DNA from 2 places in the Planococcus sp. SSTMD024 genome. Region 2 is predicted to be linked to the other one. Evidence: riboswitches for the same ligand, from Rfam matches in the RefSeq annotation. Region 2 holds a riboswitch; the other holds the start of a gene.
The links. Region 2 has a riboswitch for S-adenosylmethionine ahead of metK (methionine adenosyltransferase). Riboswitches for the same ligand answer to the same signal wherever they lie in the genome.

Region 1 (7,720 bases), on a different contig from region 2:
CGCGCATCCAGCAAATTACCGACGACTTGCTCGATGGATTCAAAGGCAAACTATCCGTTAAGTTGATCGATGAATTCGCCTTTCCACTCCCCATCATCGTCATTTGCGAAATCCTGGGCGTCCCGTCAGAAGACCGCGATAAATTCCGCATGTGGTCGAATTCGCTCATCGAAGGCACGAGCGGCGAAGCAGGTGTCAGCGTTTATGAACATATGAATGAATTTATCCGCTATCTCGGCGAATGGTTCCAAAAAGTCCGCCAAGAGCCCGGAGATGACTTGATCAGCCGATTGATCGAAGCGGAAGAAGCGGGCGACCGGCTGACGGAAAAGGAGCTGTACGGCCTCGTTTCGTTGCTGATCATCGCAGGGCATGAAACGACCGTGAACTTGATCGGCAACACCGTACTCACGCTGTTGAAACACCCCGAACAGCAGCACGAATTATGCGTACAGCCTGAACTTATCGGGCAAGCCATCGAAGAATCGCTGCGCTTGAACGGCCCGGTCGAGTTCAGCACGTCGAGATGGGCTGCGGAAGACATGGAATTCGGCGGAAAAACGATCCACCGGGGTGATTTGGTCATCGTGGCCTTGAACGCCGCGAACCATGACCCCGAGCAGTTCGATCACCCGGAACTATTCGACATCCACCGCGAGAAAAGTGCGCATCTGGCGTTTGGAAAAGGCATTCATTTCTGCCTCGGCGCGCCGCTCGCACGGCTTGAAGGCCAAATCGCGATTGATGGGTTATTGAAACGCTTCCCAGCCATGGCGCTCGCTGTCCCGGAAGACGAACTCGAATGGCGGCCCGGCATGATTGTCCGAGGCGTGCGTGAACTTCCGGTGACACTCGGAAAATAAACATGACAAAAGGCGTTGCCGATGACTTGTTAAGGTCATTGGCAACGCCTTTTGAATTGTAGTCGGCCTGAGCCAGGAAGATGGGAAATCCAATACCCGCTTCGGAGCTGAAGGCTTCTAGTTACTTTCGTTATCGCGTTTGACGATCTTGTCGCTCACTTGCTGGCCGCTCAAGGTCACCATCGGCATCCCGCCGCCCGGGTTGACGGTGCCACCGACAAAATACAAATTGTCGTACAGTTCGCTTTGCTTCTTGTGCTTGAAGCCGCCGTTCTTATTCTTGTCAGAAACCGTGCCGTAAATCGCGCCGCGGTCCGAACCATAGATGCGTTCGATATCATGCGGCGTCCAGACGTCGCGCACCACAATGTTTTCACGCAAACCGTCCAGCCCCATGCGTTCGAGCTTGTCGATGACGCGCTCTTCGAATTCCTTGTACTGTTCCGGCGTAAACGGATTGTCCTGAATATACGGGATATGCGGCAGGATCTTGATGTTCTCGTGCCCTTCCGGCGCTTGCGCCGGATCGGTCTTGTTGACGTTGACGAGGTAGATCGTCGGATCGTCCGGCAGTTCGTGGCGCTCGAACACTTTGTCCATCTGCTCTTTTAAATTGTCCGAGAAGAAGAAATTGTGGTGATTCAGCTGCGGGTACGTCTTCTTGACGCCGAGATGCAAGACGAGCCCGGAACTGGCCGGTTCGTATTTCTTCTCCAGTTTGTCGACAAAGTCGTGCTCCGCCTTGACCATTTTTTGATAGAACGGGATGACTTCCATATTTGATACGTAATAATCAGCGGTTTGGAAACTGCCGTCTTCGAGTTCGACGCCGGTGATCTGGCCTTCCGCGCTCGTCAAGGCACGGATCACGCCCATGCCGGTATGGAGCTGGACGCCAATTTCGCGCGCCAATTTTTCCATGCCGCCTGCCAAATTGTGCATGCCGCCCGGCACATACCAACAGCCTTGCGCGTGCTGCATATAAATCATCATATTGAGCACGGCGGGCGCGCTGTAAGGCGAAGACCCGACGTATTTCACATAATACGAGAGCATATCGCGCAAATGCGGATTCGTGATGCGCTTTGAAATCGCGCTGTACATCGTCGAGGTCAAATCAAATCCAGTCAAAGTCGCAAGGATGCCGTTTTGAGCGACCGCTTCTTTTGGCGACTCGAATCCTTCTTTCAAATAGCTGCGCTCGGTCGTCTCGTAAATCCGCTTCGCATACTTCAATAGCGCGTAATATTCCTTCATGTCCTTTTTCGACAACGCCGGATTCGCCCGCTCCATCAAATGAAGGTCATGATACAAGTCGATCACCGTGCCATCCGGGAAAAACGAGCGCCACTCGCGTTCCAAGCGCTGCATCGGCACATAATCCGTCATGTTCTTGCCGCTCGCTTGGAACAGGCGGTCGAAAATATGCGGCATCGTCAAAATCGACGGGCCCAGGTCAAAACCGAAGCCGTCACGTTCCAAGCGGTTCACTTTTCCGCCGATATGCTCGTTCTTTTCATATAACGACACCTCGTAACCTTTTTGCTGCAACGAAATCGCCGCCGACAAGCCCCCAAGGCCGCCCCCGATCACGATTACGGATTTCTTCGCCTTCCCCATATATGTTCCGCCCCTTTTTCATTGAAATATGTATCTTTTTTCATCAAAATTGCCTGTATGGCGATTTCTTCCACACGCAGCCGGTATCCTTGTTATTCCCTTCATAATAAGCTTAAAAACGCATATTGTATAGTTTTTGTATAATCACAGGCGCCCTGTTTAATTTAAGAGTAAACAGGACATCGAACGGGAAAAGTGGAATGGTATAAAGACAGGCAAGCCAAAAGACAGGAGTTGACCGCTATGGCTGGATTTCTGCCACGAATATACGACACTGCCATGAAGCCGCTGGAAAAAACACGTTTTGAGAAAATCCGCAAAAACCTCGTCCAGCAAGCAACTGGACGCGTGCTTGAAATCGGCTTCGGGACAGGCGCAAACTTCCGCTATTACCAACATGCCAAACGGGTAGACGCCATCGAACCGAATCCGGAAATGAGCAAACAGGCAGAAAAGCGCATCCAAAAATCGAAGACGCCGATCTATACGTACGAAGCAGTCGCTGAAAAACTGCCCTTCGCCGATAACAGCTTCGATACCGTCGTCGCAACTTTAGTCTTTTGCACGATTCCAGACCCAGCCAAAGCGCTCGAAGAAGTCTATCGGGTTAGCAAACCCGGTGCCCGGATTCTCATGTTCGAACATGTCAAAATGGACCAGCCGCTTATAGGCAAATCCCAGGAATTTTTGACACCCGTCTGGAAAAAGCTATGCGACGGGTGCCATTTGGACCGCGATACGCTCGATTTGGTCAATCGCTCACCGCTCGAAATCGTGAAGGTGGAATCCTATTACGGCGGGCTGTTTTTGACCATTGAGAGCCGGAAACCGTTGTGAATTGTAGCTGTCCCTGTGTACGGCACAATTATGACTATTTACCTGAAGGCATGAAAATACAGAAGGAATATTACTGATCCTGATTTGAAGGTATTTCTTATTCACTTATCCTGCATGGGGCACTACTCGAATTGTGTGGTGCACAGGGACAAAAAATAATTCCCAATTCCCTTGCAATTGTCCGAAGATTGGTTTAATGTGAACAACATCAACCAGCAACTAACTTAATAATCGATTTCTTATCAAGAGAGACGGAGGGATTTGGCCCTGTGAAGTCTCAGCAACCGCCCTGATTCAGGACAAGGTGCTAATTCCAATAGGCGCAAGCCTAGAAGATAAGAAGAATGCATTTTCCATCAACGGGGCTTTCTTCTTATCGAAGAAAGCCCCGTTTTTTTTATTTCTACCACCTACACTTAAAACAGAAAGAAGGAATTCCTCATGACCCATTCAACTATTCAAACAAACCTAAAACTGACAACTGCCCCATTCAAGGCGGACCATGTTGGCAGCTTGCTGCGTCCCGACAGCATTCACGAGGCGCGCAAGCAGTTCAAAGAAGGCGCCATCACCGCGGAACAGCTGCGGGAAATCGAGACGACGGAAATCAAGCGCATCGTCGACAAGCAAATCGAAGTCGGCCTCAAAGCGGTGACAGACGGCGAATTCCGCCGCACGTTCTGGCATACCGATTTCATGGCGCATATCAACGGCTTTGAAGGCTACACGCCGGAAAAAGGCTATCAGTTTAAAAACGTCGAAACCGAAGCTTACGACGTCCGCAATACCGGCAAGATCTCGTTCAACGAAAACCACCCGTTCCTCAGCGATTTCATCGAATTCAAGGAAATCGTCGGCGGCCGCGCGGTTCCGAAACTGACGATCCCAAGCCCAAACCAATTTTTCAACCAAGGCATCCGCGACGAAGCCATCTACCCGGATTTGGAAGACTACGCGAAAGATGTCATCCAAGCTTACCGCGACGCTTTCAAGGCGTTTTATGACGCCGGTGCGCGCTATATCCAGATCGACGATGTCTATATCGCAGGGCTGTCATCGCCCGACATCCCGTTCAACGACGGCAAATACAACCGCGACTATTTGATCGACTTGGCGCTTCGCGTCGCAAACGGCGTGTTGGAAGGCAAACCGGAAGACCTTGCCGTGACGACTCACCTGTGTCGCGGCAATTATCAATCCGACTGGGCCTTCGAAGGCAGCTACGCATTGATCGCGCCGACTTTGTTCGCCAAAGAAAAAGTCGACGGCTTCTTCCTGGAATACGACGACGACCGCTCCGGCAGCTTCCAGCCACTCGAGCACATTCCAGACGGCGGACCGAAAGTCGTGCTCGGCGTCTTCACTTCAAAAAACGGCGAGCTCGAAGACAAACAAGCGATCAAAGCACGCGTCGCAGAAGCCGCAAAATACGTGCCGCTCGAGCAGTTGTGCATCAGCCCGCAATGCGGATTCGCTTCGACGCATCACGGCAATCTCCTCACCGAAGAGCAGCAATGGGACAAACTGCGGTACATCGTGGAAGTTTCTGAAGAGATTTTTGGAGAGTAAATTAAAACAGGCAAGCGCGAAAAATCGCGCTTGCCTTTTTGCTTGGAATTGTGTGGTGCACAGGGACAGTTTTATATCCTACGTCACGCACTATGCGGTTTCAGCTGTTCGAATTGTGTGGCACACAGGGACACCACTCATAACTTGGCCGTCATGCCGCCATCGATCACAAATTCGGAACCGGTGGAATAGCTGGCTTCATCCGAAGCCAAATACACCACCAAATTGCTCACTTCCTCTGGCTGGGCGGTGCGCTTTAAAGGGATGGCTTTGGCAAGTTCCCTCACTGTCTCTTTGGTATCTTCCTGTATGATCATCGGCGTTTCAATGATCCCTGGATGAATGGAGTTGACGCGGATTCCCTCCGCACCCAATTCGACTGCTGCCGTTTTCGTCATGCCCCTAACCGCAAACTTCGAAGCATCGTACGCCATAGTTCCTTTGCTTCCTCTCAGACCACTAACGGATGAAATATTGATGATAGAGCCATTTTTTGCTTTGGACATGGACTTATGAACATGTTTCATACCTAAAAATACCGATACTTGATTGATATCAATGACTTTCCGGTAATCCTCTTCTGTTAGTTCATCCATTGGCTTCACGTAGACGATACCCGCGTTATTCACCAGAATGCTGACAGGGCCAAAAGCGGATTCCGTTTCTGCCACTACCTTTTCCCACTCCGAACCTTTCGTGACATCATGTTTCATAAATTGGATGTTCCCGCCAAGTTCATTTGCCATCGCTTCGCCTTCTTTTTCCAAAATATCGGTAATCATGACCTTGGCGCCTTCTTCTAAAAATCTTTTGGCATGGGATGCCCCCATCCCCCTAGCTCCCCCAGTTATAATGGCAACTTTTCCATCCAACCGTCCCATTCACGATCTCCTCCTCATTGATATCTTCCTGTAAACCCTGAGTAGATTTCATTCACAATCATTATAAGGAAACAATTCTGAATTTTCAATATTTAATTTAATTCAAGCTGATGCTCAATGAAAATGAAGCCCGGAATTGTGCCGGACACAGGGACGGTTTCACACCCTTTTCCACTGCCCATGCGTTTTCTGTGACCTGAATTGTGTGGCACACAGGGACACCGGCGGATATTTTTCTCTCTAGCGCTAGAGCTTCCGTTCGCTCTGCTGTAAAATAAGGCAAAACTTAACTAGCATTCAATCCCCAAGCGAGCAGACAAAGGAGCGTGAGTAGCCATGAAAAAAGCCCAACTGAAAAATAGAATCGATGTTGCCAACAAGCAGAAAAAAGCAGACCTGGTCATCCGCCATGCCTCGATCGTTAATGTCTTCACGAAAACCTTGACGACCGGAGATGTCGCGATCAGCGACGGCGTCATTGTCGGAATCGGCAACTACGAAGGCATTGAGGAAATCGATGCCACAGGCAAGTTCATCGCTCCCGGTTTGATCGATGCCCACGTCCATATCGAATCGTCGATGGTGACACCTCAGCAATTTTCGCAAGTCGTTCTGCCGCATGGCGTGACGACCGTTATCACCGACCCGCATGAAATCGCCAATGTCAGCGGAACGGCCGGGCTTGAATTCATGCTGAAAGATGCAGAGCTGGCCATGCTCGATATTAAAATGATGCTGCCGTCCTGCGTCCCGGCGACATCTTTCGAGAATGCGGGCGCACAGCTTTCTGCCGACGATTTACGGCCTTTTCTCAAGCGCAACCAAGTGCTCGGCTTGGCGGAAGTGATGGATTTTCCTGCAGTTCTGCAAGGAGACGAAGCGATGCTCGATAAACTGCTGCTGAGCCGGCAGATTGACGGCCACACAGCAGGCCTCACCGATAACGACATCAATGTCTACGGCACCACCGGCATCTTGACGGATCACGAATGCGTGACGAAAGAAGAAATGACGGCGCGCATCGAACGCGGCCTGTATGTCATGCTGCGCGAAGGTTCGGTCGCCAAAGATCTCCACGCGCTGCTTGAAGGCGTGACCGAACAAAACGCGCAGCGCTGCTTGTTCTGCACCGACGATAAGCATCTCGATGATCTCATCGAAGAAGGCAGCGTCGATTACAACGTCCGGACGGCAATCCGCTACGGAATCAACCCCATCACCGCCATTTCGATGGCGACCCTCAACGCCGCCCAATGTTTCGGGCTGCACCAAAAAGGCGCCATCGCTCCTGGCTACGATGCGGATTTTATCCTGCTCGATAATTTGCAAGACTTCACGATTGCGGAAGTTTACAAGGCCGGGCAATTGGCAGCGAAAGACGGACGCTACATGGGTCCTATGAATGCAGACAGCGACAGCTCGCCGGTGCGGGAGACGGTGCGCATTGCCGAGCTGTCCGTAGAGAGTTTGCAAATTTCAATGGGGGCGAATGCAAGCGCCCATGTCATCGGCATCAACCCGAACAAATTGATCACCGAGCATTTAATCGAAGAAGTGCCAGTCGCCGACGGCATGTTTGTTTCGAATCCGGAAAGCGGCCATTTGAAAATCGCCGTCATCGAACGCCACCGCGCGACCGGCAATATCGGCCTCGGTATTGTCAAAGGGCTGGGACTTCAAAATGGCGCCATCGCGACAACCGTGGCGCACGACTCCCATAATGTGATTGTGGTCGGGACAAACGATGAGGACATGTTGGCGGCAATTAATGCACTCCAAGAATTGCAAGGCGGGCTCGCCGTCGTCCAGAACGGCCAAGTCTTGGCGAGCTTGTCGCTTCCGATTGCCGGCTTGATGTCCACCCAACCGTTCACCGCCGTTTACGAGCAACTCAAGACACTCGATGAAAGCCTGCTGCGGATCGGCGCGCCGACTTATTTCAACGCGTTT
Region 2 (7,720 bases):
TGAAACGAAGTGACATGTTGATCTTTCCTTTCTATTCTTTAGTACAGGTGCTAGTGTAATGATGTTTTATTGGCTGCGGCGCATTTTTTCGGATTCCGCTGCCGCTTCAGCAAAGCGCAGCGCTGCCTGGAAGATCTCTTCCCGTTCCGGTTCCTGCAGCAAGTCGTGGTAGCAAAACGGCCATTCCTTGAATTGGAATTCAGCCATGGCTTGCTTAGACAGCCAAGTGCGCGCAGCAGCGGTTTGCGTAATCAAATCGCGCTGGCCTACGTGGAGCATGACCGGCAGATCGGGAAGCCGTGTTTGTGCTGCCTGCTCCAAATAGCCTTGCAATTCCTTCCACCAAGCCGGTGAACTGAACGCTTGGATCGTTTGATCGGTCTCCGCTGAATCGTCCTGGAACTTGCGTCTCGTCAAATGGCGCAATTCGATGCCATGGTCGATCTTTCCTTTTCCGGTAAGCTTGCTGATGCCCGACAAGGCAAGTGTTGGCTTGCTCGGCACTTTTTGCAATTCAAACCATGGCGATGTGAGAATAAGCGCTGCTATGGGATGGCGGCTTTCAGCAAGGGCATGGATGGCAACCGCTGCTCCGAGGCCGTGTCCGGCGAGCACGATCGGCAAATCATTTCCCGCTGCCAAACGCAGCAGTTCAGCAGCCGTTTTATCATACTCGAAAAATTGTTCACGGTGCACCGAATCATCTGCAGCTTGCGTCCCATGCCCCGGCAGGTCGCCCATGTAGACATGAAACCCGCTCCTGCGCCATTTTTCGATTTGCCATGCGTAACGCTTATGCTCTTCGTATGCACTATGGATCAACACGATAACGCCTTTTGCATCGCCTTCCGCTTGCCATTTCCACATAATCCGCGCCTCCCCTATGCAGCTTGATCGATTGACCTTTTCCGTTGTTTTGATACGATTAGAACTAATTACATCTTATCAAGGATAAAGGAGCTTTGCCATGATCTATCCATATAAAGACAAATCACCAAATATTGACAAATCGGCATTCATTGCTGATTACGCGACCATCACCGGCGACGTGACGATCGGCGAAAACTCCTCTGTCTGGTTTAACACAGTCATCCGCGGCGACGTGGCACCGACCATTATCGGAAAAAACACCAATATCCAAGATCTGTCGATGCTCCACCAAAGCCCGGACAACCCGCTGATTCTAGAAGACAATGTCACGATCGGCCATCAAGTGACCCTTCACAGCTGCAAAATCAAAAAAGGCGCTCTGGTCGGCATGGGCTCGATCATTCTGGACGGCGCTGAAATTGGCGAAGGGGCATTCATCGGCGCCGGAAGTCTCGTCCCGCAAGGAAAGAAAATCCCGCCAGGCACACTGGCGTTCGGACGCCCGGCAAAAGTGGTACGTGAACTGAACGAAGCGGACAAAAAGGACATGGAACGCATTGTCCGGGAGTATGCGGAAAAAGCCGCCTATTATAAATCACTCCAATAGAAAAAGCAGGCGGGAAAAATCCGCCTGCTTTTTATTATGCGTTTGCTTGTTGTTTCAAAGCATCCGCTTTGTCTGTGCGTTCCCACGGAAGGTCGACATCCGTGCGTCCGAAATGGCCATAAGCCGCTGTCTGTTTGTAGATCGGGCGGCGCAGGTCGAGCATCTTGATGATGCCGGCCGGGCGCAAATCAAAGTTTGCGCGCACGAGTTCGATCAATTTGTCTTCGCTGACTTTCCCTGTGCCGAACGTATCGACCGCAATCGATACCGGATGTGCCACGCCGATTGCATAGGCTAGCTGCACTTCACATTTATCGGCAAGGCCAGACGCGACGATATTCTTCGCCACATAACGGGCTGCATACGCGCCGGAACGGTCGACTTTTGTCGCATCTTTACCGGAGAATGCGCCACCGCCATGTCGTGCATAACCACCGTACGTATCAACGATGATTTTGCGGCCTGTAAGCCCTGCATCACCTTGAGGCCCGCCGATGACAAAGCGTCCTGTCGGGTTGATGAAGTATTTCGTTTCGGCGTCAAGCAGTTCGGCCGGCACGACTTCGTTGATGACGTATTCTTTCAAGTTGCGTTGGATTTGCTCCAACGATACTTCAGGATGGTGCTGCGTCGAAATGACGATCGTATCGACACGCACTGGTTTATTGTTCTCATCATATTCAATCGTTACTTGCGTTTTGCCATCAGGGCGCAAATACGGCAAGATTTCTTCTTTGCGCACTTCTGCCAAGCGGCGTGCGAGTTTGTGCGCCAGGCTGATCGGCAATGGCATCAATTCCTCTGTTTCGTTTGACGCATACCCGAACATCAAGCCTTGGTCGCCTGCTCCGATCTCATCCAACTCTTTGTCGGTCATCTGGCCTTCACGCGCTTCAAGTGCCACGTTGACGCCGGCAGCGATATCCGCCGACTGCTCATCAATCGCTGTCAACACTGCGCTCGTCTCGGAATCGAATCCGTATTTCGCACGTGTATAGCCGATCTCTTTGACGGTCTGGCGGACGACTTTCGGAATGTCTACATATGTGGATGTCGTGATTTCACCTGCGACAAGGACGAGCCCTGTCGTTACAGTCGTCTCGCATGCGACACGCGCATTCGGGTCTTCTGTTAGGATCGCATCCAGGATTGCGTCTGAAATTTGGTCGCAAATTTTATCCGGATGCCCTTCTGTTACTGATTCTGATGTGAATAATCGACGGTTTGTCAAAAAAAGTTCCTCCTTATATCCTGCGAGATTGCTCTCGAAATTGATACGGTACTCATTTTCCCATGTCAAGTCCGTTTCCACCTATGGAATTGAACTTCCAGCTTTTTCAGCCTGCACACGAGGATTAAGGGCATTCCATAAAAAAATCCCTTCACTCATCTTAATACATGAGGAAAGGAATAATCATCATAAGCACCTTTCACTCTTATCGTCCAAGGCATTCGCCTTGCTTCAGGTTGGGCACCATCGCTGCAATTGCAGCAGGTTGCCGGGTTTCATCGGGCCTGCACCCTCCACCAGCTCGGAATAAGAGTATCCGTTCAATTTCCCATCATACGGAATGCGGCCCCAGCTGTCAACGTTTTTACCGGAAACGGTTGCCAGACGTTTAAGCATGCAGCTTTTTCTACTATTAAAAATTCACAAATCATGAACATTGATAGATTTCTAGTTATTAGTATAGACTAATCGCGTTAATGTGTTATACTAATGTTCGAATATACATCTTCCCCATTCATTTGGGAATAAACGAAAAGGAAGGTACATATATATGACTTCAGTGAATCTAGCAAATGATTTGAAAGAGCTTTTGAACGGCTCCAATGTCAATATCCAACTATCCGTCCCCCAATTGGTAGAGGCAGCAACATCCCGCGGGGAGGCAGTATTGACGCGTGAAGGCGCAGTCAAAGCGGAAACAGGCAAATACACTGGCCGTTCGCCTAAAGACAAGTATATGGTAGAAGAGGCGATTTCGAAAGACAAAATTGACTGGGGCAGCGTCAATCGCCCGATTTCCTCTGAAATCTTCGAAAACCTATATGCTAAAGTCCTCAATCATTTGAAAGAAAAAGACGCTTTGTACGTCTTCAAAGGCTTTGCCGGCGCGGATCCCGAGTCCCGCCTTGCGATTCAGACGATTAACGAATATGCGTGGCATAACCTGTTCGCCCATCAATTGTTCATCCGCCCGACTGCGGAAGAACTGAAGGCGCATGAAGCTGAATTCACTGTCGTTTACGCCCCGACTTTCCACGCAGACCCTGCAGTGGACGGAACGGATTCCGAAACCTTCATCATCGTTTCGATGGAAAAGAAAATCATTTTGATCGGCGGTACGGAATACGCAGGCGAAATGAAGAAATCCATCTTCTCGATCATGAACTACATCCTTCCTGAAAAAGGCATCCTGCCGATGCACTGCTCGGCGAATGTCGGAAAAAATGACGATGTCGCCTTGTTCTTCGGACTTTCCGGTACAGGGAAAACGACTTTGTCGGCTGACCAAGACCGCAAATTAATCGGCGACGATGAGCACGGCTGGTCCGATAACGGCGTCTTTAACATCGAAGGCGGCTGCTACGCAAAAACGATCAACTTGTCGCGTGAAAACGAGCCGCAAATCTTTGACGCTATCCGTTTCGGCTCGGTCCTTGAAAACGTAGTCGTTGACGAAGATACGCGCATCCCGGATTACGACAACGGATCGCTGACAGAAAACACGCGTGCAGCATACCCGATCGATGCCATCGATAACATCGTCGTCCCTTCTGTCGCAGGTCACCCGAAGACGATCGTCTTCTTGACGGCGGACGCGTTCGGCGTATTGCCTCCAATCAGCAAATTGACCAAAGAACAAGCAATGTACCACTTCCTAAGCGGCTATACATCGAAACTTGCCGGCACAGAACGCGGCATCACATCACCAGAAGCGACATTCTCGACGTGCTTCGGCTCACCATTCCTCCCGCTTCACGCGACCGTCTATGCGGAAATGCTCGGCGACAAAATCGATGAGCACGGTGCAGATGTTTACCTCGTGAACACAGGATGGACTGGCGGCATCTACGGAGTTGGAAGCCGGATGAAATTGTCCTACACACGCACGATGGTTCGCGCAGCGATCCGCGGCGACTTGAACGGCGTGGAAATGGAACATGAATCCGTCTTCGGCTTGAATATGCCGAAAGAAATCCCAGGCGTTCCGACTGAAGTATTGAACCCGCGCAATGCATGGGCTGATAAAGAAGCTTATGACCAAAAAGCACAGGAATTGGCGAAGAAGTTCAAAGACAACTTTGAAAAATTCGGCACTGTGGATGCTGGCATCAGCCAAAAAGGCGGCCCTACCCATAACTGATCCAATCATAAAAGGACGAAGAGAAATGGTCATTTCTCTTCGTCCTTTTTTAGTTTCGCCCTTAATCGTCGCATTAAGCCTGTGCGTTATCAGGAATAGTCTCTGCTGTACCCTCTTTGCGCTTCTCCTGCTCTTTCATCCACAGCGTCAGCGCTTTCGCGGTCTTGCGGTTTGCCAATGGCGGGAAAAAATGTGTGTACTCCGGGAAATACCAGGTTTCGCATGGCTGATCGTTGAGCTGCAAAGCTTCTTCCAACAAGAAGGCTTGCTGGGGTGAAACATTGTCGTCTTTCAAGCCGTGGATAATCAAGTAAGCGGCGTCGCTTTCCCCGATGCGCATCAGTGGATTGCGCTCCTCAAATGCCGGAAGCGCGGTATTCGGCGTGCCGCCGTAAAGCCGTTTCATCATGCGGCGCATATCGAGCCGTTCTTTGTACGTCAGTACCGTATCCGTAACACCTGCCCAAGTCACAACAGAACATATATCGCTTCTCAGCACAGCCGTCCAAAGCGCCATGATGCCGCCTCTTGAAAAAGCCAGCAAATGCACAGGGCCTGTACTGAACTTTTTCAGCACATCCACGGCATTGACGGCATCATAGCGATCTTCTCCGGCAAACTCATCTTTCCCTTCGCCGCCCCGGTTGCCGCGGTAATATGGCGCAAAAACAGTAAAGCCCATCCCCGCAAATTGCGCGATCCGTGCCGGCCGCACCATCCCGATGGACTGGATGCCCCCGCGCAAGTATAAGATGGCGCTTTTGGCGTCGCTTGTTTTCGGCTGTGCCAATAAACCTTTAATGCGCAAGCCCTCAGACCAATACGTCACTTCCCGCAAGCGCACCTTAGGATTCGGCGACGGATACCATCTCATCGATTCAATATCCCCATTTTTCAATAGTCTTCACCTTCTTTATAATTGCTTCCATGCCCGCGTCACGCATGAGAAAGCTGTAATTTTCATCGATTATAAGATTCGGAACCAGCACCGGCCCGTCCGTCTCCATCCACTTCACTTGCTTCATGTCCTCAATAACGGCTGTAAATACCGTTTTGCTGAAAGGTTTACCGGTATAAACTGTATATTCGGCAAGCCATTCCAAGTCATTGACGATAGCTCCCGTTTCTTCGTATACTTCCCGCTTCGCCGCCTGATCCAGCGATTCGCATGGCTCGGCTTTTCCCCCGGGAAATTCAAGGCCACGCACGGAATGCCTCGTCAACAGCCAATTCCCGTTACATTTTCCTATTACCAGCACATGCCGGCTTTCAAATTGCGACTGCCCTTTTTCAAAAAACAAACGGCAAGTGCAGCCATTCAAGTCTTTATATTCCATAAAATAATCCTCCCGGCTTCAGAAAAGGCGCACAACCGGCTAACGGTCGTACGCCCATTTCCTCTATTCTACTTCTTTTCGCCGAGAAATGCAGACAGCATCCAAGAATGCTTCTCTAGGTTTTGATGGATGGCATTCAGCATGTCCTCTGTCATATCATCGCCGTCTTCTGCGGCAAGTCCCATCCCTTTTTTCAAGGATTTCATGATCTTGTCGTAATCGGAAACAAGTGCGTCGACCATTTGCTCCGCGCTCTCGCTGCTTGTCGCTTCATCCACGACAGACAATTCGAGCTGTTCTTTCATTGTCGCGACGGGTTTTCCGCCAAGTGCCAGGAGACGCTCAGCAATTTCATCCATATGAAGCGTCGCTTCGTTATATAATTCTTCAAACTTCACATGCAAGGTAAAGAAAGATGGCCCTTTGACATACCAGTGGAAATTATGTAATTTTGTATAGACCACCGACCATGTAGCGACTTGTACGTTCAATTCTTCGTTTAATGCTGTTGACACAATTCATCACTCTCCATTTTTTTGATAAGCTCTTCTGCTTTATAAATACCTTTAAAACCCCTACAATAAACATCAACGAACCGCAACCAAACAAGAAAAGAGTGGAATCACGATGAAAACCGCATTAGTGAAGCTGTTCCGTTTCTATCAACGCTTTATCTCCCCGTTGTCGCCGCCGAGCTGCAGATTCTATCCGACTTGCTCCCATTACGGCATCGAAGCGGTGGAAAAACATGGCGCATTAAAAGGCGGCTACCTCGCCACCCGCCGCATATTGAGCTGCCACCCGTTCCATAAAGGCGGAGTGGATTTTGTCCCAGAAGAATGGCCCCCTAAAAAATAGGCGGGTTTTTTTCTTGTGTTCACGAAGATTCTATTGTATGATTCTAAGAGTCAATAAAACGTAACGATTACATTTTATGAACACGCATCAAATTTGGAGGGACATTTCATGAAGAAACTGGCATTATTTGCAGGTATAGCACTTATTTTATTATTGGCCGCATGCGGCAGCGATACAGAAACCGACAGCGGGGCTGAAGGTGAAACGGCAGAAGGAAAACTCGATGTTTATGCGACCGTTTACCCGCTCGTCTATTTTGCAGAACGCATCGGCGGCGAGCGTGTTGACGTCAAATCGGTATACCCGGCTGGCGCTAATGAACACAGCTTTGAGCCGACCCAAAAGGACATGATCAATATGGCAGATGCCGACTTGCTCTTTTATGTCGGTTTAGGGCTTGAAGGCTTTATCGACAGCGCACAGGATACGCTTCAAAACGAAGACCTCGAATTTGTCGCTACGGCAGATGGAATCACCGATGAACAGCTCGAAGCTGCCGCAGGTGCACAAGCCGACACACACACTGAAGACGATCACGGGCATGAAGAAGATGAACATGGCCACGAAGAAGATGCACACGGCCATGAGGGCGAAGATGACAGCCACGAGGAAGAAAGCGGCCACGAAGGCCATGACCACGGCTCCACTGATCCGCACGTCTGGATCTCCCCTGTCTT

Region 1: another riboswitch for S-adenosylmethionine. It lies ahead of AB9R92_RS08085 (5-methyltetrahydropteroyltriglutamate--homocysteine S-methyltransferase); the one in region 2 lies ahead of metK (methionine adenosyltransferase).

The regions. Positions count from the first base shown of each region.
Region 1 is NZ_JBGGNS010000021.1:200,063-207,782, forward strand. Features, by position in the region: gene AB9R92_RS08070 (cytochrome P450 family protein) at 1-863, shown strand, start outside; gene AB9R92_RS08075 (phytoene desaturase family protein) at 981-2,483, opposite strand; gene AB9R92_RS08080 (class I SAM-dependent methyltransferase) at 2,727-3,320, shown strand; SAM riboswitch class I at 3,557-3,662, shown strand; gene AB9R92_RS08085 (5-methyltetrahydropteroyltriglutamate--homocysteine S-methyltransferase) at 3,762-4,889, shown strand; gene AB9R92_RS08090 (SDR family NAD(P)-dependent oxidoreductase) at 5,027-5,770, opposite strand; gene ade (adenine deaminase) at 6,107-7,720, shown strand, end outside.
Region 2 is NZ_JBGGNS010000006.1:11,078-18,797, reverse strand. Features, by position in the region: gene AB9R92_RS01285 (LLM class flavin-dependent oxidoreductase) at 1-16, opposite strand, end outside; gene AB9R92_RS01280 (alpha/beta hydrolase) at 67-867, opposite strand; gene AB9R92_RS01275 (gamma carbonic anhydrase) at 968-1,477, shown strand; gene metK (methionine adenosyltransferase) at 1,512-2,708, opposite strand; SAM riboswitch class I at 2,911-3,021, opposite strand; gene pckA (phosphoenolpyruvate carboxykinase (ATP)) at 3,259-4,848, shown strand; gene AB9R92_RS01260 (alpha/beta hydrolase family protein) at 4,922-5,722, opposite strand; gene AB9R92_RS01255 (NUDIX domain-containing protein) at 5,727-6,185, opposite strand; gene AB9R92_RS01250 (Dps family protein) at 6,254-6,700, opposite strand; gene yidD (membrane protein insertion efficiency factor YidD) at 6,813-7,043, shown strand; gene AB9R92_RS01240 (metal ABC transporter solute-binding protein, Zn/Mn family) at 7,152-7,720, shown strand, end outside.